4 regions of the Paracerasibacillus soli genome follow, and region 2 is predicted to be linked to each of the others. Evidence: riboswitches for the same ligand, from Rfam matches in the RefSeq annotation. Region 2 holds a riboswitch; each other region holds the start of a gene.

Region 1 (5,194 bases), on a different contig from region 2:
CCCTTTACATCATATTTCAATCACAATAGGAATAATCATTGGATCCTTTCGTGTACGTTTATAAATATATTGTCCTACTGTTTTTTTAATTTGTCGTTTTATTACATTTCGTGAATTGCGGTTTTCTTCATATAAGCCACGAATCGTTTCAAGAATAACTTTGTTCATTCCTATTCTTAGTTCAGAAAACTGATTATCTATAAATCCTCGAGAAGTAATCTCAGGATCAGTAAGCATTTTCCCATCTTTTTTACTCATTGGCAAAATAATCATCAGCATACCATCTTCTGAAATTTGCCTACGGTCCCGTAATACAAATTCCATATCTCCTACATCTACACCATCCACATATGTACTGCCTGCTGGTATTTTCCTTGTACACCTGGCTGTGGATTGATCTATATCTACTACATCTCCATTATTGATAATAAACGTATTTTCTCTTTCTACACCAACAGATTCCGCAAGCTGTTGATGTAGATGCAACATACGATATTCTCCATGAATCGGAATAAAATAAGTTGGTTTCATAAGTGTAAGCATTAATTTTAGATCTTCTTGATAACCATGACCTGAAACATGCATGCCTGAACTACTTCCTGGACCGTAAATCACTTGAGCCCCTAACTGGAATAGGTTATCTACAATACTCGTTATTTTCTTTTCATTTCCAGGGATTGGACCTGCTGCAAGAATAACCATATCATCAGGTAAAATCGAAGCATCACGAAAATTACCGGTCGATAGGCGGCTAAGTGCAGCTAGTGATTCTCCTTGGCTTCCTGTACATAAAATGGTCACCATTTCTGGAGGTAATTCATTAATTTCCTTTGCCTCGATTAACATATTTTCAGGCACAGATAAATAACCACGATCCATCGCCACTTTGACGACATTTACCATGGACCTGCCAAGTAAAGCTAGTTTTCTATTTGTTTTTTCAGAAGCATTTACAACCTGCTGGACCCGGCTAATATTAGAAGCAAAAGTAGATACAATGACTTTCCTTTCCGCTTTCAAAAAAGCACTTTCCAAATTTTCTTCAACTATTTGTTCTGAAGGAGTAAAACCTTTTCGCTCAGCATTTGTACTTTCCGATAACAAAAGCAATACGCCCTTATTCCCAATTTCAGCCATCTTATGTATTTCGGAACGTTCATTACTGGCAGCTGGTGTCAAATCAAACTTAAAGTCTCCAGTGTGTACAATTGTACCTTCAGGTGTATCAAAGACAACTCCTAAACAATCAGGAATACTATGATTTACTTTAAAAAAGTGAATATTCATTTTTCCAATTGTAAATACTGTACTTGCATTAATCTCATGTAGATTACTTTCTCTTAAATAGCGATGTTCTTTTAATTTCATTTCAATTAATCCAAGTGTAAAACTCGTTGCATATACTGGTACATTCACTGTCTTTAAAAAATATGGGATACCCCCAATATGATCTTCATGACCATGTGTAACAATTAATGCGCGAACTTTTTCCTTATTCTCTAATAGATATGCAAAATCAGGAATAATTAAATCAATCCCTAAATAATTTTCATCTGGAAACTTATTACCGCAATCGATAAGTACAATATCGTCTCCATACTCGATAGCATACATATTTTTTCCAATCTCATTTAAGCCTCCAAGGGCATAAACCGATATGTTGTCGTTGGTTTTCAAATAATTACCCTCCCGCTTTACGTTTATTTTTAGTATATCCTTTGCGTTTTCATTTTATTTGTAAATATGCAATTTCTAATATTCCATGTATCTTGATATTAGTGGGCAATACCATTTTGCAATATAATCCTCCCTTCTTTACGAGATTCTACAACTTCAATCAGCAGAGATGGCGTGCTTGCGTTACGAATGAAGGCTAACAAAAAAGGCTAAGACAGCAATGTCAGAAGAAACGACACCTTTGTGACCAACATCTTTTAGACCCAAGTAAATGATCCTTTTCCTAATAATTTATAAATTATTGTTGACAGTTTACGATTTGTAGTGTATAGTTTGACTCAACTTAATATTTCAAATTTTTTTCTTATCAAGAGAGGCAGAGGGACTGGCCCTTTGAAGCCTCGGCAGCGGACTTTTTACAAGTACTGTGCCAATTCCAGTAGCAAATTGCTAGAAGATAAGAGGAGTAGTCAAGTACGGTTATCAAAATCCTCTTCTTATTTTTTAGGAAGAGGATTTTTTTATTTTAAATTTCATTTATGGGGTGATTTTAATGTCGATTGCCAAAACAGATAATGAGCTCTTACAGATTTTAAACGTTCTAAAAAGTAAAAAGTGGGTTGATCTCACACATACTTTCGGCCCACATTCTCCACATTTTGCGGCCTTTGAGGATGCGAAATTTGAAACACTTTTTACACATGATGATGGCTTTTTTGCGCAGCGTTTCAATTTTCCTGGACAATATGGAACACATATCGATGCGCCTATTCATTTCGTTCGTAATCAACGCTACTTAGACGAACTTAATTTAAAAGAACTGGTTCTTCCCTTAGTTGTAATTGATAAATCAAAAGAGGCAGAGATAGATAATGATTTTATCTTATCTGTAGATGATATTCTTCAATTTGAAGTGTTGCATGGGAAAATAGACCAAGGTTCATTTGTGGCTTTGCGAACAGATTGGAGTAAGCGCTGGCCTGATAAAGTCGCTTTTGAAAATAAAGATAAAGAAGGAAATAGTCACACCCCGGGATGGGGAATAGACGCCTTAAGATTTCTATTTGAGGAAAGAAAGATTCATGCTGTAGGCCATGAAACATTTGATACAGATGCAGCAAAAGATTTCCGTAAAAATGGCTCACTCATTGGTGAATATTATGTACTTGAACAAGATACTTTTCAAGTAGAGCTATTAACGAATTTAGATAAGGTACCTACAAAAGGGGCGGTCATTTTCAATATATGTCCCAAACCCGAAAAAGCAAGTGGATTTCCCGTACGTTCTTTTGCTATTTTGCCATAATACCTATTCATGATGATAATCATAACAGCACATGAATTGTGGATAAGATGAAACTTATTTTGAAGCAGTGCGTGATATTAATTTTAAAATAAAAAATATTATTTTAGGGAGAGATTTTATATGACAACTAAAACATTAGTAAAAGCTCCATTTCGGGCTGATCACGTGGGAAGTTTATTACGTCCAGAGAGAATTCATCAGGCTAGAAGAGATTTCCAGAATGGTAATATTACTGCACAAGAACTACATGTAATTGAGACAGAGGAAATTAAAAAAGTCGTTGACAAGCAAATCGAGGTAGGGCTACAAGCCGTTACAGACGGAGAATTTCGACGTAGATTTTGGCATACAGATTTTCTAGAGCATTTAATTGGTGTAGAGGGATACATAACTGAGCATGGCTTTAAATTTAAAGGTGAAGAAACCGAAAGATACGATGTTCGTGTTACCGGAAAAGTCTCGTTTAACCCTGATCATCCACATATAAAAGACTTTATTGAGTTTAAGGAAATTGTTGGCGACCGGGCAATTGCAAAACAAACCATTCCAAGCCCTAACCAATTATTCAATGCTGGTATCCGCAACAAAGAAATATATCCTGATATTGAAGCATATGCAAATGACATTATCCACGCCTACCGCGATGCGATTAAAGCGTTTTATGATGCTGGTTGCCGATATTTACAGCTAGATGATGTATATATCGCTGGACTTAATGCACCGGAGATTCCGTTCAATGATAGTGGCTATTCTCGTGAGGAATTAATTGATTTAGCATTACGTGTTGCAAATGGCGTTTTAGAAGATAAACCAGAAGATCTCATTGTAACTACTCATCTTTGCCGTGGTAACTACCGATCTAAATGGGCATTTGAAGGAAGCTATGCTAAAATCGCCCCAACATTATTTGCAAAGGAAAAAGTAAATGGATTTTTCCTTGAATACGATGATGACCGTTCTGGAGATTTTCAGCCGCTGCAATATATTACAAAAGGTGGCCCAAACGTAGTGCTAGGTCTATTCACATCGAAACATGGTCAATTAGAGGATAAAGATAATATAAAAGCACGAGTTGAAGAAGCAACAAAATATGTACCACTAGATCAACTTTGCATTAGCCCACAATGTGGTTTTGCATCTACTCATCACGGAAATATATTAACCGAGGAAGAGCAATGGGAAAAGTTAAAATATATTGTAGATATTTCAAAAGAGATTTGGAGATAAAATTATTTTAAACGAACAGCTATAAATGCTGTTCGTTTTATTTGTTTAATGAAAAGGTGAAGGGAAGAATATTGCTCATTACTTTCTGTCACCCATTACTTATGAATCAATCGTCCACATCTTTTGCTTTTTGGAATAATGCTTCTGGTATCATTTCAAATCCTTCAATCATTGTATTTTCTTCCAATTCAATCATGAGAAATAGTTTTCCGTTCAGATGAACTTGCCGAACATGTCTTAGTTCTTGTGGACTAATGGACAAGTCAGCAACTTTTGTCTTTACTTTGATTGATTTGGACGTAGGTTTTGGTACAATGTTACTTGCCTTCAACTCATATGATTCGTCATCAATCACAGTCTTAAAAGCAGTTTCAACTTTTTCCGTATTCACCTCTTCTACACCGCTGCTTCTCAGTACCTTTTCTACATCTTTATAGTCTAATTTTGGTATTTCTTCCTCTTCATTTTCTTCAATCACACGATAAATTTCATCATATACATTAGAGAGTGTCGAAGTATTAATTTGATCACCAGCAACATGCTTCACAATTTCTTCAAAAACAATTTTATCATCTTCAGCAGTCATGGTTTCTTCTGCGTTTAGTACTTCTTCGATAAAATGATAATTTAATTCATACTTTTTACCTGCAGAATAAAGAACATGATTTACATCTGCAGCATTGTCTGTAAAGCATGGGAACAGAAATCCTGAAATAGGAGCTTTCAAGTTAATAATTGGATCCACAACAATATTGTATTTAAACTCTTTTTCAACATAATCAAACAGTAGTTCTTTTTTTGGATCTTGCGTTTTATTCATACTGCATAAAATAAAAGAATTAGCATAAACAGAATCCCGCTCACTTTCTTCTGCCTCATCATTTCGGCGTTTCATTGGCTTCATATATTCTCCACGAATAAAGGTTATGACGATGTCCATTTCATATTGCTTTTCTTTCAGCATCTTTTCAACAAGCTGAAGCA
Region 2 (5,194 bases):
TCGCCGTTGACATTTTTTACATTATTTGTATCGAGAAAATAATCCACTTTACTGTAATCTAAAGATAGTTTTTCTTTTTTTTCTTGAAATAATGTAATATATTGGTTCACTTTTGGGAATACAGTTTCAAAATCACCTGTAAAAATAATAGTAGGAAAAGTATTGCTACCCTTTTCAATTATATCAGGTTGTGACCACGTGCTAGAGTAGTTTTCAATCGCGCCGACAATATGAATGGCTTGACCATGTACATCCATCGTAATTGGTAGTTCTGTATGGGAATGTTTGTTTTCCTTATATAAATCTAACAAAAATCTCTCTACTACCACTTCATTATTTGCTGTCGGGTATTTTCCATCTGTTAACTTGAATTGGTGTAATATATTTTGATCCATCGCTCCAATTGTTACGTCAATATTCTGATCGAAAAAGTTCTCTATTAATCCTAATGTATATATTAACCCAGTGGAAATAAAATCCTTTGATTCTATTTCTGCAGAATCTAGCTGTTCATCCGAGTAGATGATGAAGGAGTGGTTACCATAGTTTGCATAAGCTAATTCCTTTTCTGCATCCACATACGTCTGTAACATACTACTCGTAATCGTGATGAAGCTAAAGAAAATTGTTAATGCACCAATGACAGAAAGAAAATATTTCTTATCATTCCATAAAAACTTCCAAGCATATGTAAATAATATTGTTGCTCTCATTGTTCCCCCTCGATTACTCGACCATCTTTTAGAAATAAGACACGATCTGGATTTGCTAATAAATGTTCATCGTGTGTAACGATTAATAATGTTGTGTTATATTTTTTACAAAGATTAACTAACATATGGATAATCTTGTTAGCATTTTCAGAGTCCAAATTACCTGTAGGTTCATCAGCGAAAATCACTTTTGGTTTGTGAATGATGGCACGTGCAATCGCCACCCTCTGTTGCTGTCCGCCAGACAATTCATTCGGAAATGAATGCATAAATTGTTGAATTTCTAAGTCCTTCAGTAGATCATAGACCATCGCTTCATGAATCTCTTGTCCCGTAATATGTAAAGGCATGACAATATTGTCGTACACAGTAAGTTCATAGATTAATTGAAAGGACTGAAAAATATATCCAAAATTTGCGCTGCGAATACGAGCTCTTTCTTTATCTGATAAGGAATAGTAATCGTTACCATTTATGCGGACGCTACCGCTTGAAGGCTCAATTAACCCACCCAATACGCCTAATAGTGTTGATTTTCCCGAACCACTCTTTCCCATAATGACATGGACCGTACCTGGCTCTATCTGGATGCTTGTCTTTACGAGAGCTTTCATTGTTGCCGAGTAACTTTTAGATATTTCGACTGCTGAAATCATGTATAACACCCTTTGTAATTTATAGTAGAATTAATATTATTATAGAAATGATTTTACTGCTTTATTTTGCCACTGCCCTTGGCAACTTCTCCATAAACCTGTCGACTTACTTACTTGAACGCTGTAAGTCTCTTTACTTACAGTTTTAAAATCATCTTTGTACGTTCTCCCATTTGATGGATGACTCTTACCTGAATATGAAGGCGCGTGCACTTACATCGTTTGTTGTCTTTTTCTTTGCTAGCTTGTGAGTATACGGTCTAACTACACTTGATCTAATTTCAAAATTATAACTACCACTATATGCGGAAACAGTCGTAATTGCAATAGTGTAAATTATTAAGAATAATAGAGGTATAAACACAATCCATTTTCTATTCTACATCCTTTTTATTTATAAGTTCAGCATTGACACATCAACGAATAGAATTTTGACATATTAATCAAAAAACAAATAATCGCAAAACCACCAAGATTAACTTGTTAATGCATTATTTTGATGCAAATATTGCTTTTGGATATTGTCTTATTTCAAGCAACCAAGGGAATATGTTAAGATGTTGCTAGAAGGAGAGATGTATGATGAAATTGGAATTTTATTGGTATCCTAACTGTAGTACTTGTAAAAAGGCGAAAAAGTGGTTAGAAGAACATAATCTTGATTTTGAAAGTATACATATTGTAGAAACTCCGCCATCAAAGGAAAAAATACTCGAACTGATGGGAATGGAAGATGTTCCAACTAAGAAATTTTTTAATACGAGTGGGAAAAAATATCGGGAACTTAATATGAAGGAGAAGTTACCTAAAATGTCTGTAGAAGAAATGGCAGAGGTGTTAGCATCTGACGGCATGCTCTTAAAACGACCAATTGTAACAGATGGTAAACATGTAACAGTTGGCTTTAAAGAGGATCAATTCACAGAAGTTTGGTTAGGATAAATAATCCTTTAATTGCATGTATAGTACTAGATGTAATACTAGCATTTATATGGATTTAACGGTATATTTAAAGTGGAAAGATACATATGGAGGGATGAAAATGAATTTACCAAAGGACTTATTTTATTCAGAAGAACATGAGTGGATAAAAAAGGAAAACAATCAAGTGAGAATCGGAATTACAGATTTTGCCCAAGATGAACTTGGGGATATCGTATTTGTAGAATTACCTGAAGTGGGCGAAGAGGTAGAAGCTGATGAGCCATTTGGTAGTGTAGAATCTGTTAAAACAGTTTCTGAACTTTATGCTCCTTTAAGCGGAAAAGTAGTTGCTGTTAATGAAGAGTTAGAAGATAGTCCAGAACTTGTAAATGAGTCACCATATGAAAAAGCTTGGATGATTGTTATCGAACCATCTAACGAGTCAGAATTTGATGATTTAATGTCTCCAGAACAATATGAAGAAATGATTAAAGAAGACGACTAATACATGATATAATCATATAAGGCTGACTCCTACATAGAGTCAGCCTTATTGCGCAAAATGGTTTATGGCCTGCTTTAATTTTGAAAAGTCTTCGGAGAGGTGCATATAATGGATTCAAATGAATCAGATAAAGTGATTATCGTCGAAGGTTTAACAGATAAAAAGCAAATCAGAAAAATTATTACAGAGCAATTGGAGATCATTTGTACGAATGGTACATTTGGTGTTGAACGCTTTGATGAAATGTTAGAAACGCATGATTTAGACAATAAGGACGTCTATATCCTAGTGGATGAGGATCAATCTGGTATGAAATTGCGTAAGCAACTAGCTTATGAATTGCCACATGCGGAACATATCTATATTAATAGTGAATTTAAAGAAGTAGCGACAACACCGGAACAAGTTTTAGCTACCTTATTAGCAAGTAAAGATATTTCAGTAAATCCAATTTTTTTATCATAGCAAGGTGATATTTTGAAACCAATAACCGAAGATACATTAAAACAAGAGCATTTACTACTTTACATTCATACGCCATTTTGTGGAACATGTCATGTGGCAAGATCAATCCTAACTCAGATTGAAAGAACTCACAATCAAGATATTTTTTACGAAATGAATGCTTCCTTGTATCCTAATTTTATGCAAGAGAACAAGATTGAAAGTGTACCTTGTCTTTTTATTATAGATCATGGTGAAATCAAGGAAAAAGTATATGCTTTTCAGTCTGTCGCAAATATATACACTTATCTTGTAAAATACGCAAAGCATTTATTTGCAGATGAGTTTGACAAATAGAATTAATAATCGTATAATGAAATTTATAATTTTATATAGTACGAAAGTCTCTTATCTAGAGCGGTGGAGGGAAAGGCCCTGTGAAACCGCGGCAACCTTTAGAAGTAAATTCTAAAACGGTGCTAATTCCTACAAAGCATATGCTTTGAAAGATGAGGGAACACGAAGATGAATATACACGTCTTTCTGTTCTCTAGCAGAAAGGCGTTTTTAATTGGCTGGCTTTTTATAAGGAGGTATCCCGATGATTAAAATAGAAAAGTTAAGTAAAGTTTTTACAGATAAAGAAAAGTCCATCTCGGCAGTCGATGAAATTACATTGGATATCGAGCAGGGAGAAATTTTTGGGGTAATTGGGTATAGCGGTGCAGGGAAAAGTACGTTTATTCGTTTATTAAATAGATTAGAAGAACCTACAACTGGTAAAGTCATGATTAATAATCAAGAAATTACTCGTTTAAATATGAAAGAGTTAAGAAAGTCCCGAAGAGATATCGGCATGATTTTCCAACATTTTAATTTACTTTGGTCACGAACTGTTGCGGAAAATATAGCATTCCCATTGGAAATTGCCAATGTGCCAAAAGCAGAAATAAAACAGAGAGTACAGGAACTTATCAATCTAGTGGGATTAAGTGGTCGTGAGAATGCGTACCCATCACAATTAAGTGGCGGGCAAAAGCAACGTGTTGGTATTGCGAGAGCATTAGCAAATCGTCCCAAAGTACTACTCTGTGATGAAGCAACCTCTGCACTAGATCCTGAAACAACAAATGCAATACTAGATTTACTAATGGACATTAATCAACGACTAGGTTTAACAATTATTATGATTACACACGAAATGCACGTCATTCGAAAGGTTTGTAACCGCGTAGCCGTCATGGAAGATGGTAAAGTCGTGGAACAAGGTGATGTACTTCATCTTTTCTTACAACCGAAACAACCTGTTACAAAGAAGTTTGTACAACAAGTGATGGGCATAGAAGACGAGGAAACAGACTTCGAGCGATTGTTTCAAGCGAACCCAACAGCTAAAATTGCTCGCTTACATTTTGTAGGAGAAACTACAAATCAAACATTAATTAGTAAGCTAGCAAAACTATTTGCAGTAGATATTAATATTTTACAAGGGAAAATAACGCAAACGCAATTGGGGGCTTACGGAACGCTATATGTACAATTCATTGGAGAAACAGGAGAAATGGAGAAGGCTATTGCGTTCATAAAAAATGAGACCTCGGTAGAAGTGGAGGTTTTACAACATGAACTTTAACGGATTAGAGAACGTAAAATTTGATGAACTATGGCTCGCTACATATGAAACATTTTACATGACAATTCTTGCATTAATTGGAACATTTATTTTTGGATTGATACTCGGATTATTACTTTATCTTACGATGAAAGATGGTATTTGGGAAAATAAATATATTCATTTTATTGTAGCAGCATTTGTAAATGTGTTTCGTGCAATTCCATTTATTATCTTGATCTTTTTATTAATTCCAGTAACAAATGTGCTAGTAGGAACGATCAGAGGTCCAAACGCTGCATTACCAGCATTAATCATCGGGGCTGCTCCATTTTATGGC
Region 3 (5,194 bases), on a different contig from region 2:
TGGGTTGTCTGCAATTTCTGTTGGTGTTCCAAACAGACCAAAGTCATCGGAAAGTACAAGTAGGCCCGCACTTTCTAAAAGGCGTAATGCCCGAGCTTGGTTTGAAGGATCATCTGGGATTGCAATTTTATCTCCTGCCTTTATTTCAGATACATCATCAATCTTTTCGGAGAATAACCCCATTGGCGCTAACATGGTGGAACCAATTGGCACAATATGATTACCGCTTTCTTTTACATATTGGCCGAGAAAAGCGATATGTTGGAAAGCATTCATATCAATATCTCCTTGAGCTAGTGCATTATTTGGCAGTGTATAATCAGCAAACTCAATGAGTTCAATCTCAATTCCTTCTTTTGCTGCTTTTTCTTTTAAGATTGGCCACTGTGCACCGTCAGCACCATTGACACCAATTTTGACATGTATTTTATCTTTATCATCCCCTGGTCCTTCTGCTTTCGAACTGGAACAGGCTGAAATTGTAAATATAGTTAAAATAGCAATGCTTAGAAGTAATAATCTTTTCATGTAAATGTCTCCTCTTATCCAAAATAAGTTTTTTATTCTGTACGAACTAGGTAGTAAATAATTTAAATGGTACGGATGTCCCTGGATGAACAAGGCATCGTTTATGCGAGCTTTTTTGCCTGTTGACATGCTTTATCTGCGCATGATTTTCTTTGATAATGTATTTCCGAGCCATTGTGCCAGTTGGACCATTGCAATTAAAATGAGAACTGTAACGAGCATGACACTTCCATCAAATCGTTGATAGCCATAAGTCATTGCGACATGACCAAGCCCACCTCCTCCAACTGTACCTGCGACTGCAGAAAAGTCGATTAAGCCAACTGAAACAAATGTCAGTCCTAAAATAAGTGGTCCGAGTGCTTCTGGAATTAATACTGTAAATATAATGCGTAAGGGACTTGCCCCCATTGCCTGAGCCGCTTCAATGACACCTGGATCAATACTTACTAAGTTGTTTTCTACTACTCTCGCAACTGTAAAACTTGCAACAATAGTCATTGGGAAAATGGCTGCTGCGGTTCCGATAGTTGTTCCAATCACGAGCCTTGTAAGCTGTGAGATTGCTACAAGGAAAATGATAAAAGGAATAGGTCGGATCATGTTTACTAGTAAATTTAATATTTGAAACACGAATTTATTTTCTAAAATATGATTTTCTCTTGTTACAAAGAGTAGTAAGCCGAAAGTTATCCCGATAATGGAACCAAAGATTAAGGTTGCAATAACCATTGTGAGTGTTTCGCCTGTTGCTTCAACAATGCGAGGCCAAAATGTAGTCCAATCAACTTTCATGAATGTTCACCTCCTCAATTTGTACAAGCGTTTTTAGTTCTGTGAGTACTTGGTTTACGTTGGCGGATTCGCCAGTGAATGATACGAGTAAATTTCCGAATAATTGTGCTTGTAATTCTTGAACAGAACCATAGATAATATTAAAATCTACGTCATGTCGTTTCGTAACTTGTGATAATACGGGATTATTTGTAATTTCACCGGTAAATATAACGCGATAAAGCTTGCTGTTATTTGATTTATCTTGCCATTCTCTCAGAACTTCCTGGGACGGTAAGTCTTGTTGCACGGAACTAATAAATCGCTTTGTCGTTGGATGTTGCGGATTTGTAAATGTCTCAAATACGTTGCCGAATTCAATAACCTCTCCGTCTTCCATAACGGCGACTTTGTCACAGATGGACTGGATAACGTGCATTTCGTGTGTAATAAGTAACATCGTAATGCCAAGTTCACGATTGACCTTTTTTAGTAATCGTAAAATATCACTTGTCGTGTCAGGATCTAGTGCTGATGTTGCTTCGTCACAAATGAGCACGTCTGGTGAAGTGGCGAGTGCTCTTGCAATACCTACCCGCTGTTTTTGCCCTCCCGATAATTGATCGGGATAGTCTTTTGCTTTATCTTCAAGTCCGACAAACTGTAATAATTCATTCACTCGTTCGGCTATTTTTTGCTTGGAATATCCAGCTAGTTTTAATGGATATGCTATGTTCCCCGCGACGGTACGAGCGTTAAATAGATTAAAGTTTTGAAAAATCATCCCGATGTTTCTGCGTTTTGCACGTAATTCTTTTGCGGATAATGTGCTAATATTTACCCCGTGCATCCATACAGTTCCAGAGGTTGGGCGCTCCAGCATGTTGACTAAACGTAGCAATGTACTTTTCCCAGCACCACTAAATCCAATAACCCCAAATATTTCTCCTTGTGAAATTGTTAAGGATACGTTTTTTACAGCTTGCACTTCGCGTTTTCCGAGATGAAAAGTTTTTGAAACATCTTTAAACTCGATCATATGATGTCCTCCTCAAATGTTTTGAACCGTTCGCCTTTTTCCAAAATATTGCTGTTTTACACTATGGACACAAGCGGTGGCAGTGACGTTACTCCTTGTGTCACATTCTTTAAAAGTTGCACGAAAAAATCCCTCCTTTTCTTAATTGATAAGAAAAAGAGGGATTCTATGTAAGAAACCATCTCTTTCTCATCTTTCAAATGCAGCAATAGCATTTGTGGGACTTGGCACAGTTTTCCATTTTAAAAGAATCTGTTGCCGAGACTTCATAGGGCCCTTCCCTCCGTCTCTCTTGATAAGAAAGTGGTACAAATATTTAATTTTTAATACATTTCTTAATGTTAGATGTTAGTCTATAGGCTATTCTCTAAAAAGTCAATACCCTTTTTGAAATAATAATAAAAATGTGGACGGATTCTTTGCTAATGAAACAGGAGAACCGTCCCCATGTTTCACTTGAATAATAGGAGTAGGGTGAGAAACATGGTGGTTGCTACAATCTCTAGTGATAGTAGGTACCATGGGTATGGGCCGAGGAGGTCAAGTATGCTGCCGCTTGGTGGTTTTTCTGCTAAGAACATATAATTTCCACCTGTTATGTGATTGAGATATAAAATGATAGGCAGAAGGATATTTAATATAAGCATTGTTTGACCAATACCTTTTAGGGTTGGACGGTATCCTCGTTTTACCCAAGTAAAATAAAATGCTGTCATGATAATGCCACAATGTGTGATAAAAAAGTGGAAATATCGATAATGCGGAAAGCCGTAATCAGTTACAGGAGTAATTAATGCTTGTATCGCCCCAGCAATACCCGCATAAAATACAAATTGATATAGCACTTGATTTGGCCGCCATAATAAAATAATTGCCCCAAATAAGGTTAAACTACATAACTCTAACGGTAAATTATATTGTGGTGTCCAATTGGATTGAGCAAATTGCAGGCCATGGTAACCAACTTCCAGACCTAATAAAATGAGTGCAAAATAACGTTCATATCGTTTTAAGTTGCGTTGTCGTAAATGAGTAGCTCGATGTAAATAAAGTAAGGATAAGAAGAGTAAAACGAACACAATCAGATGTGAAAAGGAAAATAAAATAAAAGGCGTGTGTGACATTATCTTAACCTCTCCTTGAATAAGCAAAATAGTAAAATAATTATATCACTTTTGCTAGTCTGTATGGAGGGAAAGATGTAAATATACATGTTCTATTTATCATAGTTTCATGCGTAAGTCCGTCATTTCAAGAATTCGAGGAGGTTTAAAGTATGATAAGTGGGGAATCAACAACTAGAAACCTAATGCGTTCATTACGAACTAGTAGGAGAAATGTGACGATCCCTGCTGCTAATTTTAAAAAGGTTTGGAAAGGAGCAGGCAGATGATGAGAGAAAAAGTGAATCGTATCGTCATAATTGGGACGGGTGCAGTTGGTTGTAGTTATGCGTATGCATGTGTGAATCAAGGAGTCGCGGAAGAATTAGTATTGATTGATATTCATGAGGCAAAGGCTGAAGGTGAAGCGATGGACTTAAGTCATGGCATGCCATTTGCTCCAAGCCCAACAAAAGTTTGGAATGGAACATATGCAGATTGCAAAGACGCGGATATTGTCGTCATCACTGCAGGACTTCCACAAAAGCCTGGCGAAACAAGATTAGATTTAGTAGAAAAAAATGCAAAACTATTTAGGGGAATGGTTTCTGATGTGATGCAACATCATTTTCAAGGTATTTTCTTAGTTGCCACAAATCCTGTTGATGTTTTAACATATATCACTTGGCAGGAATCAGGGTTACCAAAAGAACGAGTTATCGGTTCAGGAACAGTCCTTGATACTGCAAGATTACGTTATACTTTGGGACAACATTTTCATATCGATACGAGAAATGTACATGCGCTAATCATTGGTGAACATGGTGATACAGAGCTTCCTGTATGGAGTCGTGCAACAATTGGGGTGGAGCAAATTGATACGTATTTAGCAAGAAACCCACTCATTAAACAGGAAGAATTAGATCACTTATTTATGCAAGTACGTGATGCAGCCTATCATATCATTGAAAGAAAAGGAGCAACATATTATGGTGTTGGTATGGCACTTGTACGAATAACAAAAGCAATCTTAAACAATGAAAATAGTATGTTAACGACTTCAACATATATAGAAGGGGAATATGGACACCGTGATATATATATTGGAGTACCAACCGTTATTAATCGTTCAGGCGTTCGGGAAGTTGTTGAAATAGACCTAAATGAAACAGAGAAAAGTCAATTTGATCAATCTGTCACGACACTTAAAAATGTCTTAAATAAGGTGAAGTAATAAATAAAGCTTTGATTGGTCCGATCTTATAAAGAGTGTACTATATTTTAATGACTAAGTGTTGTTAAAATATAGTACAAGTTTATTGTAAAGAAGGGGAAAATACATGTTGTTAGCAAAGCATGCGTACTTCAAAATCGAAAGAGAAGTTACGTCTATTGAGCAAAGACAGATTGAACATCATCGGGAAATATGTTTATATACGAATCGTGTTGAGACGAAACACCGGCAATTCTCTATTGAGGAAATAAGAGATATGTCTTACCGCATGTCCAGCAAAAATAGTGGATTGCTTTATTTACATACAATCCAAGGTGTATTTTCGTATTATGTGAAAACTCCGCCAAAGCAATTTGTAGAGGCCTTTCAACAACATGTAAAATCAATGATTCGTTAAAATAAATGACATATCTTTTTTATTCATGTTAAAATTTATTAATCCCATATTACATTTTATGACAACAAGATAAACAGAGGAGGTATGAAATGGGATATTTGTATACAGCCCCGCTCATT
Region 4 (5,194 bases), on a different contig from region 2:
CTGTTTTGTGAGGCTTGATAATCGATTGATTTCATTGTTAATAATCGAAATATAATGGGATTTATCTTCCTCACTCAACGTATCCTTTTCCAGTAAATGGGAATACCCTTTTATATTCGATAATGGTGACTGGATATCGTGGGTAATATTTGAAATAAATTCGCTCTTCATTTCATCAAGCTTTTCAAGTTGTTGCGCCATATTTGTAAAACTAGTTGCTAGTTTTCCTATTTCATCTTTTCGATTTATATCAAGTTCAATGGAAAAGTTCCCTTCGGAAAGATCTTTTGTAGCTCGTGTTAACTTCGAAATAGGGTTAACTAAATATTTCGCACTAATCCAAACGAAAATAATGCTTAATACAATTGTTAAAGCAAGCAACCAGGCAAATAGAATGTGCATTTCATTAAAAAGTAATTTAATATTTGGTCGAATAAAAAGCGCATATTGTTTGTTGTTATGCTCTAGCGGTACCCCGATGGTATTTGTTAGTTCGTTTGCAAAAAAGCCTGTGACAAATGTTTCTTGGGGGAATTGCGCAATCCCGTGGTAAACTTCACCATTTAATACAAGTTCAATTGTTTGATTAGAAAGTGTTTTGTCCCGAAATGGGTCACCGAAAAATGTCTTATTTCCTTCTTTATCTGCTAAAAAAATTTGATATCCAACAGCTGATATATTTTCTAAGTAGTGTTCAAGATGAATATGTTGTTCGTGATTAACGTAATTCGCGATATCTAGTGCAATTTTTGTATTTTTTTCATCGTTATAAGGCTTTAATTTTTGTTGGTAATAAAAATTGGAAAACATAAAGGAAAGCAAAGTGCTCACAAGCATAATTGAAATGGTTGTGAGAGCGAATTTAACATAAAGCGTCTTCACGATTATTTTACCTCCAAAGCATACCCAACACTGCGTATCGTTTTAATATGAAAGTCACTTGTTATTTTCGTAAAACGTTCTCTTAACCGTTTTATATGTACATCAACCGTCCGCTCATCACCATCATAGTCGAATCCCCAAATTCTTTCGATTAAATGTCCACGTGAAAATACTTGCGAGGGGTGTGAGGCAAGGTAAAAAAGTAATTCAAATTCTTTTAATGGTAATAAAAATGATTTATCGTCAATTTCCACTACATAATTTTTTTTATTAATAACAGTCGATCCGAGAGTAATAACATCCTCGGTATTTTTTTCATAACGGCGAAATAACGCTTTTATACGGTACAGGAGTTCCTTTGGCTCGAAGGGTTTCACAAGGTAGTCATCTGTTCCAGAAAGGAAACCTTTTTCCTTATCTTTAAGTTGGTCTTTCGCAGTCAATAATATGATTGGAATATCGTAAAAGTTACGAATATCCTTCGTTAATTCATATCCATCAATAACCGGCATCATCACATCAACAATGGCCATATCACATGGGTTTTTTTCTAATAAATTTAGTGCTTCTTGCCCATTTTCTGCTTTCAAAACGTTGAACCCTTCATCTTTTAAGTAAACCGATACTAAGTTCAAGATATTTTGATCATCATCAACAACAAGTATAGTAGTCATCTGTATCTCTCCAATCAAGAAGTATTATTCAGCAAAGTATATATTTTAGTAAGGATCTTTTATTCTATCCTATTACAAAAATATGAAGAGAGTATGAATTTGCAAGTAGAGGATATGTTATATTTAGTTATTGCCATATGGTGTATAGTTAAACGAAATGGTTTTTCATATGTTTTGGAATTAAAAACTGAAGGCAACACAATCCGCCGGGAAGTGGATAAAAGTGACATACTGTAATGAAAAATAAAAAAGGCGGAAAATTTCCCACCTTAATTATTAGAATAATTGTATAGATGAATCGATCTTACATAAAAACGTAATTTAAATAATTTCCAGTTCGCTCTTTTATAACTAATCCATTCTCCTTTAGCTTTGTCCACATATACTTGTCCAAAGCGTATGGAGATTTAGATTGTAGCTGTGCTAACTGTGAATTTGAAATGAGAATGATGGAAGTCTGTTCACTATTTTGAACTGAAATAGCATAGCTTTCCTTTTTAATCATTTTTACCTCATATGTTTCGTCCCATTCTTGAAGTTGTCGCTCCATTACCTTCATTACATGGTGTAAATATTTTTCTCCTTCTTGATTTTTAGCCATATAACCACGAATAAATCCTGTTGTATTCATTTGCATTCCTCCTATTATTTTTCAATAGGTATCAAGACCATTTGCAAAAAAGTAAAAGCGAGCAATTAACGAGACATAAACTGTGACGCGGCTTGCTGTGAAAATATTCCCAAACAAAGGTTAGTTTAGCTATCATTGATCGTGACAAGGCTAAATGTATCCTAAGCAGAGTAGGCCAATGTTGGTCGGTATTGCCCTTAAAGATATCCAACATTAACTGTTCGCGCAATAAAAAACCCTTTGCAGCAACTGAATGCACACAAAGGGTTTATAGCACCGTTCGTTATCATCCAAAGCAAGCTTTGCTGGTAGGAGCACCTTACCTTCTAGGTAGGTTGCTGTGAAGTCTTAGAGCCAGTACTCTCGTTCACTCTTGATAACCATATTAAATTATTTTTATTATATCATAATCACATATGAAACTAATATTATTTTGCCTCGAATCTTAATGATTTTTTTTAGGAGAAAAAGGTAAAAATACTTGAAAGGTTGTTCCATTTCCCATTTTACTCGTAACTTCTATTCTCCCTCCATGTGCTTCCACAATGGACTTTGTAATGGATAATCCAAGGCCAGAACCACCAGATGTCCTTGTACGTGAAATATCTGCTCGATAAAATCGATTAAAAATAAATGGAAGGTCTTTGCTATCTATTCCGGCGCCATTATCTTGAATAGTAAATCTGTTTGAATCATTTATTGCATCAAGTGATAGGTGAATAACTCCAGTCTCCGGGTCTGTATGTTGCACAGCGTTATAAAATAGGTTTAGAAAGACTTGCTTTAATTTATTTGGTTCATAATATCCATATCGTTCTTCGGATACTTTAACATAAACTGTACGATTTCCTGCTAATACATCAAGTTGTGAACGCATTTCTTTTATTATTTTTGTCACATTCACTTGGGAAACTTGTAAGGAAGGGGCTTGATCCAGTTTAACGAGTGTAAATAAATCTTCTACTAACTTAATAATTCGCTTTGATTCCCCTTGCATACTATTTAATGCTTGATAAAGTTGTTCGGGTTGATTAGCTGCACCTCTTAATAAAACTTCAATAAAGCCATTTATAGATGTAAGAGGCGTTCGTAGTTCGTGAGAGGCATCTGCAATGAAACGTCTCATTTGTTCCTTTGTTTCTCTCTCATATTCAAAAGATATTTCAAGGCGCGCTAACATCGCATTAAAAGATTCTGCTAATCGATCAATTTCTTCTTGACCTTGTTTAACTGGAAGACGTTCCGTTAAGTTCTCGACATCTGTCTTTTTCACTACGTCGACGATTGTGGATAAAGGGACAAGAGTATGTTTTAAAGTACGTAAATAGATTACAAGTCCACTGGTTAAAGCAATAGAAGCGAGAACGATAAAAGTTAATAATTGTTGTAACAATATTTTTTTGAGTGGGGCAGTATTTGTACCTAGCTGTAACGTCAAATCAGCTCGATTATGACTTTCATGTGGACCTCCTAATGGTCTAAATACAACTAACTGTTCTATACCTTTGCTGTTTTCTCTAACGTGATATGCAATCCGATGTATACTTTCGTTATGTTGTAGCATCTTGAGGTATTCCTTTTTAGTAAAAATGGGAGCGGCAACACCACTATTACCTAGTATATCTTGATAATTTCCGTTTGTATCAATAATGGCCAGGGACATACCTTGGTAAAACAAAAAAGGTTGATTAGCAGGTAGGGGATTATCCTTCCCCTTAGGTTTCGTTGATTTGCTTTCTTCATTTAATAGTAACTCTAAAGGAAGTGAACCAAGTTTATCGTTCAGTGCATTTGCTTCATTTTGATAGAGGAAATCCCTCATAATCCAATATTGTACAATGCCTATCAGTAGTAAGATGATAGCTAAAATAAAAAAAGTTCGCATGAGTAGTTGTTTTTTTAAAGAGTAAGGCGATAGAATTTTTTTAAGCATGTTTTCACCTACAAGTCCACTCGGTATCCGGCGCCTCTAATCGTCCGAATAACTTGGTAGTTTTTATCGTGTAACTTATCGCGAAGTGAACGGATATAAACTTCTACGATATTTTCATCACCTTGAAAGTCATATCCCCAGACCCGATCTAAAATAGTCGCTTTACTTAGTACAATGCCATGATTCATGACTAAATACTTTAAAAGCTCGTACTCAGTGGGGGAAAGATGAAGTGTTTGATTGAGATAAGAAAACTCCTTTTTTCGATCATTCAACTTAAAAGGTCCGTAAATCACTTCGTTAAAAAGGTTAGGGAACTGATTGCGCAGCCGTGCATGAATTCTGGCTAATAATTCTTCGAAACTAAATGGTTTTGCGACATAGTCATCAGCACCAATATTTAATCCTTTTACCCGATCTTCTACATCATCTTTTGCTGTTAGCATGATGATGGAAGTTTGTGCACCACTTTTTTTCATTAAGCGGCAAACTTCAAAACCATCCATTCCCGGCATCATGACATCGATGACTGCAATGTGTGGCTGAAATTCATGTGCAATATTGATTCCTGTTAATCCATCCAAAGCTGTTTTCACGATAAATCCTTCGTTTGTAAGGCCTAACTCCAAAAACTGCAAAATATGTGGCTCATCATCTATTAAAAGTAATTTGGTACCCTCAATTGTTTTCATTTTTTATACCTCCGAACATCTTACAAATATTATCTATTAAAAAGCTGAAAGTTAGCTGAAAAATGTATAAGGCCAAGCTGAATAAAAATTTCTTTATTATTATAACCCCAATTTGTAGTGATAAGTAGATTTTCAGTAAACATTCAGTTTGTTTTCAAGGCCATTTCAGATTGGTGTTACATAATACGGTTATGGGAACTTTAAACGAGCTTACAGCAAAGTTTGTTTTCATTTTATTAGGGAGTAGGTGTCGGACATGATGTGATTGAAGTGGAGCAAGAAGAATAAACTGATTGATACTGGTAATGAAAGAATATAACAAAAACAAAAAAACATCCTTCATAGCATATGCAAGAGTGGATATTTAATAGGAGAGAATCGA

The links. Region 2 has a riboswitch for S-adenosylmethionine ahead of ACFFIS_RS09125 (methionine ABC transporter ATP-binding protein). Riboswitches for the same ligand answer to the same signal wherever they lie in the genome.
Region 1: it holds a riboswitch for S-adenosylmethionine, as region 2 does, so the genes downstream of both, ACFFIS_RS12855 (cyclase family protein) here and ACFFIS_RS09125 (methionine ABC transporter ATP-binding protein) in region 2, are expected to answer to the same signal.
Region 3: it holds a riboswitch for S-adenosylmethionine, as region 2 does, so the genes downstream of both, ACFFIS_RS05755 (methionine ABC transporter ATP-binding protein) here and ACFFIS_RS09125 (methionine ABC transporter ATP-binding protein) in region 2, are expected to answer to the same signal.
Region 4: it holds a riboswitch for S-adenosylmethionine, as region 2 does, so the genes downstream of both, ACFFIS_RS06855 (hypothetical protein) here and ACFFIS_RS09125 (methionine ABC transporter ATP-binding protein) in region 2, are expected to answer to the same signal.

Annotation. Positions count from the first base shown of each region.
Region 1 is NZ_JBHLWL010000043.1:13,948-19,141, forward strand. It holds gene ACFFIS_RS12850 (ribonuclease J) at 10-1,677, opposite strand; SAM riboswitch class I at 2,039-2,141, shown strand; gene ACFFIS_RS12855 (cyclase family protein) at 2,231-2,983, shown strand; gene ACFFIS_RS12860 (5-methyltetrahydropteroyltriglutamate--homocysteine S-methyltransferase) at 3,104-4,210, shown strand; gene ACFFIS_RS12865 (DUF4317 domain-containing protein) at 4,317-5,194, opposite strand, start outside.
Region 2 is NZ_JBHLWL010000026.1:8,157-13,350, forward strand. It holds gene ACFFIS_RS09095 (ABC transporter permease) at 1-713, opposite strand, end outside; gene ACFFIS_RS09100 (ABC transporter ATP-binding protein) at 710-1,369, opposite strand; gene ACFFIS_RS09105 (arsenate reductase family protein) at 1,952-2,311, shown strand; gene gcvH (glycine cleavage system protein GcvH) at 2,412-2,798, shown strand; gene ACFFIS_RS09115 (toprim domain-containing protein) at 2,907-3,263, shown strand; gene ACFFIS_RS09120 (thioredoxin family protein) at 3,276-3,599, shown strand; SAM riboswitch class I at 3,648-3,758, shown strand; gene ACFFIS_RS09125 (methionine ABC transporter ATP-binding protein) at 3,844-4,875, shown strand; gene ACFFIS_RS09130 (methionine ABC transporter permease) at 4,865-5,194, shown strand, end outside.
Region 3 is NZ_JBHLWL010000017.1:171,433-176,626, reverse strand. It holds gene ACFFIS_RS05765 (MetQ/NlpA family ABC transporter substrate-binding protein) at 1-528, opposite strand, end outside; gene ACFFIS_RS05760 (methionine ABC transporter permease) at 661-1,323, opposite strand; gene ACFFIS_RS05755 (methionine ABC transporter ATP-binding protein) at 1,313-2,341, opposite strand; SAM riboswitch class I at 2,528-2,643, opposite strand; gene ACFFIS_RS05750 (YwaF family protein) at 2,794-3,465, opposite strand; gene ACFFIS_RS05745 (L-lactate dehydrogenase) at 3,734-4,678, shown strand; gene ACFFIS_RS05740 (hypothetical protein) at 4,785-5,075, shown strand; gene ACFFIS_RS05735 (DUF819 family protein) at 5,165-5,194, shown strand, end outside.
Region 4 is NZ_JBHLWL010000022.1:38,107-43,300, forward strand. It holds gene ACFFIS_RS06845 (sensor histidine kinase) at 1-882, opposite strand, end outside; gene ACFFIS_RS06850 (response regulator transcription factor) at 885-1,556, opposite strand; gene ACFFIS_RS06855 (hypothetical protein) at 1,861-2,187, opposite strand; SAM riboswitch class I at 2,468-2,570, opposite strand; gene ACFFIS_RS06860 (sensor histidine kinase) at 2,633-4,120, opposite strand; gene ACFFIS_RS06865 (response regulator transcription factor) at 4,129-4,812, opposite strand.